2 regions of the Angustibacter luteus genome follow, and region 1 is predicted to be linked to the other one. Evidence: predicted binding sites of a transcription regulator. Region 1 holds the regulator's gene; the other holds the start of a gene.
What was found. The regulator LexA, encoded in region 1, represses DNA repair genes until DNA is damaged. The targets are predictions, from matches to a motif close to TCGAACANNTGTTCGA.
Positions count from the first base shown of each region.

Region 2: a site for LexA is predicted at 2,257-2,272, ahead of recA (recombinase RecA). Genes of this name have one in related genera too.

Region 1 covers NZ_BAABFP010000005.1:847,496-857,141, reverse strand. Annotated here, with positions in the region: gene ABEB17_RS13255 (LysR family transcriptional regulator) at 1-596, opposite strand, end outside; gene ABEB17_RS13250 (aminotransferase class V-fold PLP-dependent enzyme) at 678-1,745, shown strand; gene ABEB17_RS13245 (STAS domain-containing protein) at 1,899-2,204, shown strand; gene lexA (transcriptional repressor LexA) at 2,235-2,978, opposite strand; gene ABEB17_RS13235 (LysM peptidoglycan-binding domain-containing protein) at 3,255-3,674, shown strand; gene nrdR (transcriptional regulator NrdR) at 4,117-4,611, shown strand; gene ABEB17_RS13225 (vitamin B12-dependent ribonucleotide reductase) at 4,796-7,705, shown strand; gene ABEB17_RS13220 (retropepsin-like aspartic protease) at 8,248-9,069, opposite strand; gene ABEB17_RS13215 (DUF6188 family protein) at 9,219-9,646, shown strand, end outside.
Region 2 covers NZ_BAABFP010000005.1:63,647-67,695, forward strand. Annotated here, with positions in the region: gene ABEB17_RS09425 (ABC transporter ATP-binding protein) at 1-389, shown strand, start outside; gene ABEB17_RS09430 (ABC transporter permease) at 389-1,219, shown strand; gene ABEB17_RS09435 (ABC transporter permease) at 1,219-1,989, shown strand; gene ABEB17_RS09440 (DUF2277 domain-containing protein) at 1,991-2,209, opposite strand; gene recA (recombinase RecA) at 2,422-3,471, shown strand; gene ABEB17_RS09450 (regulatory protein RecX) at 3,482-4,049, shown strand, end outside.

The DNA.
Region 1 (9,646 bases):
TCGTCCCGCAGCTGCGGCAGGCCGATCCGCTCGCCGTCGGCGAGCGGGTGGTCGGCGGGCAGGACGACGTGCAGCTCGTCGTCCAGCAGCGGCACGGTGAGCAGGCCGGACAGGTCGTCCACGTCCCGACCGGCGCTGGTTCCGGGGTAGGTGAACGCGACTGCGACGTCGCACTCGCCGGAGCGCAGGGCGGCCAGCGACTGCGGCGGCTCGCCCTCGCTGAAGGTGACCGACAGGCCGGGGTGGCGGGCCCTCAGGTCGGCCAGCGCGCGCGGGACGACGGAGGCGGACGAGGACGGGAAGGCCATCACCCGCACGCGTCCGGCGCGCAGGCCGGTGATGGCGGCGATCTCCTCGTCGGCGGTGTCCAGCGCGCCCTGCACGGTGACCGCGTGCCGGGCCAGGACGAGCCCGGCCTCGGTCAGCCGGACCGTGCGGCCGTGCCGTTCGACCAGGGCGGTGCCCAGCCGGCGCTCGAGCCGGCGGACCAGCTGGCTGACGGCGGGCTGGCTGTACCCGAGGGCGTTGGCGGCGGCGGTGAAGCCGCCCTCGTCGCCGATGGCACGGACGACCCGGAGCGCGTTGACGTCGAGCATGGACAGAGCATAACGCTGTGTTATGGACAGCGGACAGAGCCGGTCATTGTGCTACTTCCCGGATCTCGGGACCCTGGTCGGATGATCACGCACCTGGATGTCGAGACGCCGACCGCGCCCACGCCCGGCGGTCACCCGGCCTTCGCGCCGGCGCCCGGCTACCTCAACGCGGCGACGCTGGGGCTGCCGCCGCGGGCCACGGCGGACGCCGTGCGCGTCGAGGTCGAGGCCTGGCAGCGGGGTGAGGCGTGCGCCGTCGCGTACGACGCGGTCGTCAACCGGGCCCGCGCGCTGTACGCGGCCCTGGTCGGCGTGCCGAGCTCGTGGGTCGCGACGGGTTCCCAGGTGTCGGTGACGGCCGGGGTGCTGGCGGCCAGCCTGCCAGCCGGCAGTCGCGTCGTCTGCGTGGACGGCGACTTCAGCTCGATGGTCTACCCGTTCCTCGTGCAGAGGTCGCTGCACGTGCGGCAGGTTCCGCTGGAGGAGCTCGCCGATGCGGTCGCTGAGGGCTGCGACGTGGTGGCCTTCTCATTGGCCCAGTCCGCGGACGGGCGGTTGGTCGACGCCGACGCGGTCCTCGATGCCGCCCGCCAGGTCGGAGCCCTGACGTTCTGCGACCTGACCCAAGCCGTGGGCTGGCTGGCCGTGGATGCCGCCGACTTCGACGTGAGTGTCTGCTCCGCCTACAAGTGGCTGTGCTCACCGCGTGGGTCGGCGTTCACGACCGTCCGCCCCGAGGTGCTCGAGCGCCTGACCCCACTGAACGCGGGTTGGTACGCGGGGGAGTCTGTCTGGGGGTCGTGCTACGGGCCGCAGATGCGGCTGGCGAACGACGCGCGCCGGTTCGACGTGTCCCCGGCCTGGCTGTCCTGGGTGGGCACCGTGCCGTCGCTGGAGCTCTTCGCCTCGCTCACGCCCGACCAGCTGGGTCACGGGGCCGCACTGGCGGACCGGCTGCGTACCCGTCTCGACCTCGCGCCGCAGGGTCGGCCGGTGCTGTCCCTGCCGGACGCCGACGGGGTGCTCGCCCGGCGGCTCGGGGAGGCCGGGTGCACGGTCGCCGGCCGGGCCGGTCTGGTGCGCATCGCGTTCCACCTGTGGAACGACGAGGCTGACCTGCAACAGGTTGGGGACGCGCTGTCGAGATGACGGCGGCAGTTGCTAAGGTGACCGCCGTCTCGTCCAGCAAGGTGGCGGGCCGTTCACGAAGCCGCTCCCCGCACGTGGTGGGAGCGCTCTGAAAGGCTGCCCATGTCCCTGGATGTCCAAGAGCCAACGACCCACGCTGACGAGCCCGGCTCGGTGAGCCTGCTCATCGACGCCGACGTCGGCGTCCTGGTGGTGCTGCACGGTGCGATCGGCAATGAGATGCACGCCGATGTGCGGGATCTCGTTGCGGACCTGGAGTCCGACGCCGCGGGGACGGCCGGGCGCCCGGTGCAGGTGCTGGCCGAGCAGGTCACGCTGTTCGGCCTGCCCGGCATCTGGCTGCTGCTTGAGCTTCGACGGGCCGCCCGCCCGGCGGTGGTGACCCTGGTGCGACCGTCTCCCGCCGTCCGCGACGCCGTCGCACGACACAACCTCGCCGGGCTGGCAATCGTCGACTGACCTGCGCACCTGCGGTGGCGGCGGGGCGGGTCAGAGGCGGCGCAGGACCGCCTGGACGATCCCGAGCACCGAGGCGTCGTCGCCCGGGATCGGTTCGAACGACGGGTTGTGCGGCATCAGCCACACGTGCCCGTCGCGGCGCTTGAACGTCTTCACGGTGGCCTCGCCGTCCAGCAGCGCGGCCACGATGTCGCCGTTCTCCGCCGTCTGCTCCCGCCGCACCGCGACCCAGTCGCCGTCGCAGATGGCGGCCTCGATCATCGAGTCGCCCACCACCTTGAGCAGGAACAGCTCGCCGTCACCGACGAGCTCGCGGGGGAGCGGGAAGATCTCCTCGACCGCCTGCTCGGCGAGGATCGGCCCACCTGCGGCGATCCGGCCGAGGACGGGGACGTACGTCGGCGTGGGACGGGCATCGCCGGAACCGGTGGCATCGCCCTCGAAGTCCGCGGTCAGTGCGGCGGAGGCGGCCGCTGACGAGGCGGACGAGGCCACTGGCGCGTCCGGCGACATGACCTCGATGGCGCGCGGGCGGTGCGGGTCACGCCGCAGGTAGCCCTTGCGCTCGAGCGCGGTGAGCTGGTGGGACACGCTGCTCGGGCTCGCCAGGCCGGCGGCCTCACCGATCTCCCGCATGCTCGGTGGGTAGCCACGGCGCTCCACGCTGTCCCGGATCGTCTCGAGGACCTTGCGCTGGCGGGCGGTCAAGCCGTCGCCGTTGTCGCGCTCGGGCATCTCGTGCACATCGGCGGGCGGTCGTCCGAGCGTGGCCATCGTGTTCCTCCGTCGTCTGGCGGTGGGCCAACCGTAGGGCCTGACCGGCCCGGATTCAAACATCTGTTCGAACGTGTTGCCGGCCCCACGGGGGAGCGGACCACGGTCAGTGGGCGTTGTCGGTGGTCTCTGGTGTGGTGTCCCTGAGCACGAATGAGGCGACTGAGTCGAACGAGTGTTCGGTCAGGACTCGACAAGTGTCGGGGCCTGGTGCTAGAAATCGTACAGGCGTTCGATCGAACAACCGTTCGATCCTCTACTTCCCCGGAGGCCCCCATGACCGCGATCACCCTCAACGCACCGATGTCCACGCGACGTCCGGCTGCCGCGGCGCGGGCCGCGCGTCCGGCTGGCTCCAAGTGGGGTGCTACCCAGATCGCGCCGGTGCGGTCGGCGGCTCCCGCGGCCGCGCTGCGGCTGACGCGTCGCGGCAGGCTCGTGATCACCGGGCTGCTCGCGAGCGCGGCCATCGTCGTCTCGATGTTCCTCGGCGGGGTCAGCCTGGCTGGCACCGACTCGGCCCCGGTGCCGACGCGCTACGTGACCGTCGCCCCCGGGCAGACGTTGTGGGCCATCGCCGGCCAGGTGGCGCCGAACGCGGACCGTCGCGACACGGTGGCTCGCATCCAGGAGCTCAACGCTCTGCGCTCGGTGAACCTGCAGGCCGGCCAGCGGATCGCCGTCCCCACGCGTTGACGTGACGTGCACCTCGACGTGCGGCTGACCCAGGCCCCCATCCAGCACGACTGGATTGGGGGCCTCCGTCGTCCCAGCTCCGCCTTCGCGTGGTGTTCGTGCCCCTGGGGCGCGTGTGACGGCTGTGAATGCATCGGGCATGGCGCGCTTCGACCCGCACGGAAGTCCAGGACACGCCGAGCAATCCTCGTGAGGTCCTTGCGAACCTCTAGTGGACGGTCTAGCGTCTACCCCAACATCTAGTAGTTACACCGATGTGCTTCGTCCACAAGTTGTGGTCGTTACCCACAGGTCCATCCCCAGGTGATCCACAGATCCGTCCACAGCGGAGCACGGGTCGGGGCGGGAAATCGGGTCCTTGCCGGTCAAGTCGGACGGCCTCGGACTGTCGGTGGCAGATGTCAGGCTCGACCTCGAGAACGACCGCCGAGAGGAGGCGCACGTGCACTGTCCGTTCTGTCGTCACACCGACTCGCGCGTCGTCGACTCACGCGCCGCGGACGACGGCTCGTCGATCCGCCGCCGGCGCCAGTGCCCGGACTGCGGCCGACGGTTCACCACCGTCGAGACCGCGAGCCTGTCCGTGGTGAAGCGTTCCGGGGTCACCGAGCCGTTCAGCCGGGCCAAGGTGCTGTCCGGTGTACGCAAGGCCTGCCAGGGTCGGCCGGTCGGCGAGGATGACCTGGCCCTGATCGCCCAGCGCGTCGAGGAGTCCGTCCGGGCCACCGGCTGCGCCGAGATCGAGGCGCACGAGGTCGGCCTGGCCATCCTCGGGCCGCTGCGCGAGCTGGACGAGGTGGCCTACCTGCGCTTCGCGAGCGTGTACCAGGCGTTCGACTCGCTGGAGGACTTCGAGTCCGCCATCACGCTGCTGCGCGCCGAGCGCGAGCCGACGGGCGTCGAGCCCGGCGGCGTCGACTCGAGCAACGCTCCCTAGACACCGCCGGTGGCGGCGGAGGGGAAGCCGACGCCACCGGCGGTCACCACTCGAACTTCCTCGGGGCGGCTCGCTCCGAACAGCACCACACGAGTCACACGAACAACAGCAGTAACGGACTTCAGCAGGCAATACAGGTCGCGCCACGGGCGTTGACACAGACAGGGCGAGGGGACGAGGGAACATGACAGAGACCACGAGCGGCGCTCGGGGCAGTGCCCGTCGCAAGGAGCAGGCCAAGGGCGTGAGCGTGCAGCGCATCTTCACGACGCCCGGGACCCACCCCTACGACGAGGTGACCTGGGAGCGGCGCGACGTCGTCCAGCAGAACTGGAAGACGGGCGAGACGATCTTCGAGCAGCGGGGCGTCGAGTTCCCGGACTTCTGGTCCGTGAACGCGTCGACGATCGTCACCACGAAGTACTTCCGTGGTGCCGTGGGCAGCGAGCAGCGGGAGCAGACCCTGCGCCAGCTCATCGACCGGGTCGTCCTGACCTACGTCAAGGCGGGCAAGGAGCACGGCTACTTCGCCACCGACGAGGACGCCGAGATCTTCGAGCACGAGCTGACCTGGACGCTGCTGCACCAGGTGTTCAGCTTCAACTCGCCGGTGTGGTTCAACGTCGGCACCTCGTCGCCGCAGCAGGTCAGCGCCTGCTTCATCCTCGCCGTCGACGACTCGATGGACTCGATCCTGAACTGGTACCGCGAGGAGGGCCTGATCTTCAAGGGCGGCTCCGGTGCGGGCCTCAACCTCTCGCGCATCCGCTCCAGCAAGGAGCTGCTGCGCTCGTCCGGCGGCACCGCCTCCGGCCCGGTCAGCTTCATGCGCGGCGCCGACGCGAGCGCCGGCACCATCAAGTCCGGTGGCGCTACCCGCCGCGCGGCCAAGATGGTCGTGCTGGACGTCGACCACCCGGACATCGAGGAGTTCGTCGAGACCAAGGCGCGCGAGGAGGACAAGATCCGCGTCCTGCGCGACGCCGGCTTCGACATGGACCTCGGTGGGCACGACATCACCAGCGTGCAGTACCAGAACGCCAACAACTCGGTGCGGGTCAACGACGAGTTCATGCGTGCGGTCGAGGCCAAGGGCCAGTTCGGCCTGAAGGCGCGCACCGACGGTCGGGTCATCGACACCGTCGACGCGGCTGGGCTGTTCACCAAGATCGCCCAGGCCGCGTGGGCCTGCGCCGACCCGGGCATCCAGTACGACGACACCATCAACGACTGGCACACCAACCCCGAGACCGGCCGGATCACCGCGTCCAACCCCTGCTCGGAGTACATGAGCCTGGACAACTCGTCCTGCAACCTGGCCTCGCTGAACCTGCTGAAGTTCCTCAAGGACGACGACACGTTCGACGGTGCGACGTTCGCCAAGGTCGTCGAGCTCGTCATCACCGCGATGGACATCTCGATCTGCTTCGCGGACTTCCCGACCGAGCCGATCGGCGACACCACCCGCAAGTACCGCCAGCTGGGCATCGGCTACGCCAACCTCGGTGCGCTGCTGATGGCGTCGGGCCTGGGGTACGACAGCGACGGTGGCCGTGCGCTCGCCGCCTCGATCACCTCACTGATGACTGGTACGGCGTACCGCCGGTCGGCCGAGCTGGCCGCCGTGGTCGGCCCGTACGAGGGCTACGCCCGCAACGCGGACGCCCACAAGCGGGTCATGCGCAAGCACGCGGCGGCGAACGACTCGATCCGCACGCTGACCACGCTCGACAAGGACGTGCAGCGTCTGGCCACGAAGGCATGGGACGACGTCGTGAAGCTGGGCGAGAAGAACGGCTACCGCAACGCGCAGGCGTCGGTGCTCGCTCCGACCGGCACGATCGGCTTCATGATGGACTGCGACACCACCGGCATCGAGCCGGACTTCTCGCTGGTCAAGTTCAAGAAGCTGGTCGGCGGCGGCTCGATGCAGATCGTGAACCTGACGATCCCGCGGGCGCTGAAGAAGCTCGGCTACACGACCGAGACCATCGAGGCGATCGTGGAGTTCATCGCCGAGAACGGTCACGTCATCGACGCGCCGGGCCTCAAGCCCGAGCACTACGAGGTGTTCGACTGCGCCATGGGTGCGCGCTCGATCGCCCCGATGGGCCACGTGCGGATGATGGCCGCGGCGCAGCCGTTCCTGTCCGGTGCGATCAGCAAGACGGTCAACCTGCCGGAGACGGCGACCGTCGAGGAGATCGAGGACGTCTACCTGCAGGGCTGGAAGCTCGGCCTGAAGGCGCTGGCCGTCTACCGCGACAACTGCAAGGTCGGCCAGCCGCTGTCCGACGCCAAGGCCAAGGGTGCCGACAAGGCGTACGACGGAGCGGCGGAGGCTACCGTCGAGAAGGTGGTCGAGTACCGCCCGGTGCGCAAGCGCCTGCCGAAGCGTCGTCCGTCGCAGACGATCTCGTTCGCGGTCGGCGGCGCGGAGGGCTACCTGACGGCCGGCTCGTACCCGGACGACGGCCTGGGCGAGCTGTTCCTGAAGTTCGGCAAGCAGGGGTCGACACTCGCCGGCGTGATGGACGCGTTCTCGATCGCGGTGTCGATCGGTCTGCAGTACGGCGTGCCGCTCGAGACCTTCGTCGAGAAGTTCACCAACCTGCGGTTCGAGCCGGCCGGTCTGACCGACGACCCGGACGTCAGGATGGCGCAGTCGATCATGGACTACGTGTTCCGCCGGCTGGCCCTGGACTACCTGGACTTCGACACTCGGTCCTTCATGGGCATCCACACCGCGGAGGAGCGTCAGCGCCAGCTCGAGACGGGGTCGTACGTGGCCTCGGAGTCGGATGGCAGCAGCGACTCGGATGACGACACCGAGTCCGAGATCGTGTCCCTCTCGCAGGGCGTGCCGGTCAAGGCCTCAGCGAAGGCGCCGACCGAGGCGTCCGAGGTGAAGTCAGGTGCGGGTGCTGCTTCGGCGAAGATCGTCTCTGGTGTCCACTCCTCGGCCGAGCTGCTGGAGAAGTTCCAGGGCAAGGCGGCCGACGCGCCGATGTGCATGACCTGCGGGACGAAGATGCGCCCGGCCGGTTCCTGCTACGTCTGCGAGGGCTGCGGGAGCACCTCCGGCTGCAGCTGAGTCAACGGTCGCCGAATGCCCTGCTGACGCGGACAGCAATGTCCGAGATTCGGTCAGCCGGACATGACGACAGGAAGGAGCCCCGACCCAACTGGGTCGGGGCTCCTTGCTGCATGCGGTCAGGCGCATATCAGCTCAGCGCACTGCGATCCACGCATGCACGGGGCGTGCGTCCTTCCGTCCAGATGGACGCAGGATCGACTGGCTACGGCGATACACCCCGACGATGCCTGGGCGTGCCTGCTGCCGATCTGGCGCCGCTTGGCTAGAGCAGGGCAGCAATCTGCGCTTCGGCGATCCAGGAGCCATCGCGACGCGAGCTCCACTCTCGCTCGAGGACGAGAAGCCCGTACTGCTCGGCGGCGTTGTCGGTCCAGAGCACGTCGCGCGCCTCGCTTCGGGTGATTCCTGTGCGGAGGTGACCAGCGCCGAGTATGGGTGCCAGTAGACCTGCGAATCTGCACGGGAGGGCGCGTCACTTCCCGCGTCGGGCGCCGCAGTTTCACTCTCATGCCGATGTGCGCGCGGATGGTCGTGCGCTTCTAGGGCGCTGTTGTGGTTCGCGGAGAGAGGATGAGGCGGGCCCCGACTGCATCGAGGGTGACGCGGTAGCGCTCAAGGTAGTCGGTGCCAATGAGTCCGTCGTGAATGATTTCCTGGAACTGCACTCGCGGTTCGGGCTGAGCGGTCTCGGGTGCGCCCTTGAGGTGGACTTGGCCGGCGATCGTGCTCCAGTGTCGTGTCCATTCATGCCCCGTCTCGTCAACGCCCGTCGTCGTGGTGACCGATGCGTGCGCAAGATCCACTCCGCACTCGTCCAGGTACTGCACGTCGAGGATGGTGTTCTGGGAACCGGTGTCGACCTCGACCTCGATCTCCCGTCCGCTGGGCAGGATCAGGACAGCGAAGGGGGTCAGGGCAGGGCCCTCCGCGCGCATCTGGAGTGGAATGACATAGCCCTGCTCATCCAATCCGGCCACGGGGCGCACGGTCAGGCTCATCGCGTCGGGGTCGGTCGTAACGGCGTTTCCCGCAAAGAACCGCGGGCTCAAGATTCCGGCGAACCCAGTCGGACCATCGACCGGACCGAGGTCTGCGACGACGGCACGATGCCCGTGGATCGAGTAGTCGCCAAGCCTGAGCTCCGGGAGTTGCACGATCGGGAGTGTGAGCTCCTGCCCGGACATGCGGCGGCCGGTGAAGGTCTCTCCCGTAAGGCGTACATCGGAACGGGCGGCGATCTGGGGCGAGACAACGGTGACGCCGATGCCGGAGTCGACCAAGAACCGATGCTTCTCGCCAGCCAGTGCCACGGGGACGCGGACCATGTGGCCGACACGGTCAAACGCGGTGGTCGAGGTCATGACGGCATCATCTCGGAGGCACCGCTGCCTACCGAGCAGAAGGGTGACGACACGCGGTGTGAACGCACTCATCTGCCGCGGATGGCGTGCGGTCGTGGGGGTCGCGTCAGTGGTCGTGTGAGGCCACGTCCGGTGTCACACTCGCGGCCATGGGAAGTGAGGTCGAGCAGGAACTTGATGACAGGTGGTGGCTCGGCCTTCGCAAGCGTGCGTTGGAGTCGGTTGACGTCCACGAGTTTGTGGTCGTGCTGAACTTCGCGGGAGGGTCCGTATTGTCGATTGAGGCCGCCGCGACGGTACGGGCGGTCTCCGCACCGGGCACTGAGACTGCTGTGGTGACGCGCATGGCGGACGGCACGGTCTGGACATCCGAGGTCTTGATGTCCCTGGTCGGGCAGCAGCTCCTGGTGAGCGTGGGATTCAAGGATGGTGCGCTACGACTTGTGTTCGAGTCAGGACTGATGCTCGACGTTCCTCACGACGAGCAGTACGAAGCCTGGCAGTTGACCGGGGTCTCCGGACGCAGGTGGGTTTCCCTTCCCGGCGGTGGACCCGCGACCTTCCCCGGAGGACCTTC
Region 2 (4,049 bases), 790 kb from region 1:
TTCGGCTGAAGCGACAGGGCGTCACGCTCGTGCTGACCACGCACTACATGGACGAGGCCGAGCAGCTCTGCGACCGGCTGGTCGTGATGGACGGCGGCCGGATCGTCGCCGAGGGCACACCGAGGTCGTTGATCGAGACGTGGTCGACCCGCGAGGTGCTCGAACTGAGGTTCGACGACGAGGACCTCACACCGCACGCCGAGAAGCTAGACGGCGTCGCCGACCGCATCGAGGTCCTGCCGGACCGCCTGCTGCTGTACGTCGACGACGGTGAGGAGGCGACGGTCGCGGCCCACCAGCGTGGCGTGCAGCCCCTGTCCTCGTTGGCCCGACGCAGCACCTTGGAGGACGTGTTCCTCCGCCTCACCGGGCGGACGCTGGTGGACTGATGGACGCGACCGGCACGATCTCCCGACCAGGCCCGGCGCCACAGCCCGTGGACGGTGGGCCGCACCCGTCGCTGCGCGTGCTGGAATACTTCGTGGTGCTCTCGCGCCGCACGTTCCGCGGCACGATCTTCGGCAGCTTCCTCTCGCCGCTGCTCTACCTGGTGGCCATGGGCTACGGCCTGGGCTCACTGGTGGACGGGGCCAGCAGCTCGGGGGTCGACGGCGTGCCCTACGTGCAGTTCATCGCGCCGGGCGTCCTGACCGCCACGGCCATGCAGACCGGGGTGTTCGACTCCTCGTACTTCGTGCTCGGTGCGATCAAGTGGAGCCGTCAGTTCCACGCGATGCTGGCCACCCCGGTCGGGGTCTGGGACGTCGTGACGGGCCACCTGTCCGGGACCACGCTGCGCGCCCTGTTCAGCGGGGCCGTGTTCCTGGCGGTCGCCGCGGTGCTGGGCGCCATCCCGTCCTGGACGGGCGTGTTCGCGCTCGTCGCGGTCGTGCTGGTCACCCTGGCCTACGCCGGGCCGATGTTCGCGATCGCCGCGCGCGCTGAGACCGACACGTCGTTCACCCTGGTGTTCCGGCTGGGCCTCGTGCCGATGTTCCTGTTCTCCGGGACGTTCTTCCCGGTCGACCAGCTGCCCGGCTGGATGCAGCCCATCGCCTACGTGATCCCGTTGTGGCACGGGTCCTCCCTGGCCAGGGACGCCACGCTCGGCACGATGTCGCTCTGGCCCGACCTCGCCCACGTGGCGTACCTGCTGCTGTGGGTGGTCGTCGGCGCCTACCTCGCCCACCGCACGCTGCGCCGTCGGATGGTGGTCTGATGGCCGCCCTCGCCCTGGCCGGGGTCGTGGTGGAGCGGAACGTGCTCACCTACCGCCGCCAGTGGGTGGCGTTCCTCACCGGGTTCCTGGAGCCGGTCTTCTACCTGTTCTCGCTGGGTATCGGCCTGGGTGCACTGATCGGCGACGTGACGTTGGCCAACGGCCAGACGGTCACCTACGCCCAGTTCATGGCGCCGGCGATGCTCGCCATGTCGGCGATGAACGGTGCCGTCTTCGACGCGACGTACAACATGTTCTTCAAGCTCAAGTACATGCACACGTTCGACGCGATGCTGGCCACGCCGGTCGGGCCGCGGGACATCGCGATCGGCGAGATGCTCTGGTCGCTGATGCGCGCGGGCTGCTACGTCGTCGGCTTCCTGGTGATCTCGGTGGCGATGGGGCTGACCACCAGCTGGTGGGCGGTGCTGGCGCTACCGGCCGCGACGCTGATCGGGTTCGTGTTCTCGGCCGTCGGCATGGCGGCGACCACGTGGATCCGCAACTTCCAGGACTTCGACTACATCCAGATGGCGCTGGTGCCCCTGACTCTGCTGTCCGGCACGTTCTTCCCGGTCGACACGTACCCGGGCGCGCTGCGCTGGTTGGTCGAGCTGTCCCCGCTGTACCACGGCGTGGTGATCGAGCGGGCGCTCTGCCTGGGCGACGTGTCCTGGTCGCTGCTGGGCAACGTGGCGGTTCTGCTGGCGATGGGCGCCGTCGGCCTGGCCGTGACGCGTCGCCGACTGGCCGCGCTGCTGCTGAAGTAGCTCAGCTCGCGGCCGAGCCCCGCACCTGCAGGCTGTCCAGCAGCCGCTCGGTGGCCTGTGCGACCTCCTGGACGGCGGCCTGGAACGCCTCCGCGTTGTGCGAGGCGGGCTGGCGGAAGCCGCTGATCTTGCGCACGTACTGCAGCGCGGCGGCCTGGACGTCGGACGGGCCGACGTCGTGCGTGTAGGGCTCACGGAGGGTCTTGATGCTGCGGCACATGGGACGAGCCTACGTCCCTTCGACACGCCGGGACAGGTTCCCCGGGATCGAACACCTGTTCGGTAGTGTCGTCCACAGGTGTCCGGGTCAGTCCCACGATCCACAGATCGCGACCGGCTCGGGCGCGTTGTCGGTGGGGTCGCCTAGCGTCCTCCTCGATGACAACACGACGTAGCGGTCGGCAGTCCCGACCCGAACCCCGAGGTGGAAACATGCCCGCTCCCGCAGACCGCGAGAAGGCGCTCGACACGGCGCTCGCGCAGATCGACCGACAGTTCGGCAAGGGCTCGGTCATGCGCCTCGGCGACGAGGTCCGCGCCCCGATCGAGGTGATCCCCACCGGGTCGGTGGCCCTCGACATCGCGCTCGGCATCGGTGGCCTGCCGCGCGGTCGCGTGGTCGAGATCTACGGCCCGGAGTCCTCCGGTAAGACGACCGTCGCGCTGCACGCCGTCGCGAACGCGCAGAAGGCCGGCGGGATCGCGGCCTTCATCGACGCCGAGCACGCGCTCGACCCGGAGTACGCGCAGAAGCTCGGGGTGGACACCGACGCGCTGCTGGTCTCCCAGCCCGACACCGGTGAGCAGGCGCTCGAGATCGCGGACATGCTGATCCGCTCCGGCGCACTCGACATCATCGTCATCGACTCGGTGGCGGCGCTCGTGCCCCGCGCCGAGATCGAGGGCGAGATGGGTGACAGCCACGTGGGTCTGCAGGCGCGGCTCATGTCCCAGGCGCTGCGCAAGATCACCGGCGCCCTGAGCAACTCCAAGACGACGGCGATCTTCATCAACCAGCTGCGCGAGAAGATCGGCGTGATGTTCGGCTCGCCCGAGACGACGACGGGTGGCAAGGCGCTGAAGTTCTACGCGTCCGTCCGGCTCGACGTGCGTCGCATCGAGACGCTGAAGGACGGCACGGACCCGGTCGGCAACCGCACCCGGTGCAAGGTCGTCAAGAACAAGATGGCCCCGCCGTTCAAGCAGGCCGAGTTCGACATCCTCTACGGCCAGGGGATCTCCCGCGAGGGCGGCCTCATCGACATGGGGGTCGAGCAGGGCTTCGTCCGCAAGTCCGGCGCCTGGTACACGTACGAGGGCGACCAGCTGGGTCAGGGCAAGGAGAACGCGCGCTCGTTCCTGCGCGACAACCCCGACCTGACCAACGAGCTGGAGAAGCGCATCAAGGAGAAGCTCGGCATCGGCCCGCGGGTCGACGCGCCTGCCGAGGTCGCCGTGCCCGAGGCCAAGGTCGACTTCTAGCCCCGGCCCGATGGCACCTTCACGCCAAGCCCGTGCCCGAGGTGGGCGGCCCGGTTCGCCGAGCCAGCCCACCCCGGGCGGTACGGCGGACGAGACGCCGGACGCCGACCCCGAGTCGGTGGCCCGGTCGATCGTGCTCCGCCAGCTGACGATGGCGCCCCGTAGCCGGCAGCAGCTCGCCGACAAGCTCGCCCAGCGCGGCGCGCCGGACGACGTGGCCGAGCGGGTGCTGGACCGCTTCGAGTCCGTCGGGCTGGTCGACGACGCCGCCTTCGCGGACATGCTGATCCGTTCCCAGGTCGCCTCTCGCGGCCTGGGTCGTCGCGGGCTCGCTCACGAGCTGCGCCGCAAGGGCGTGGACGACGAGACCGCTCGCGCCGCGCTCGAGCAGGTCGACGACGACGATGAGGCCGAGACCGCGCGGGCGCTCGTGGCCCGCAAGGTACGCGCCACCCGCGGGCTGGACCGCGACAAGCGCATGGCTCGGCTGGCGGGCATGCTGGCGCGCAAGGGCTATCCGTCCGGCCTGACCATGACCGTGGTGCGGGAGGCGCTGGACGCCGACGCCGCGGCGACCG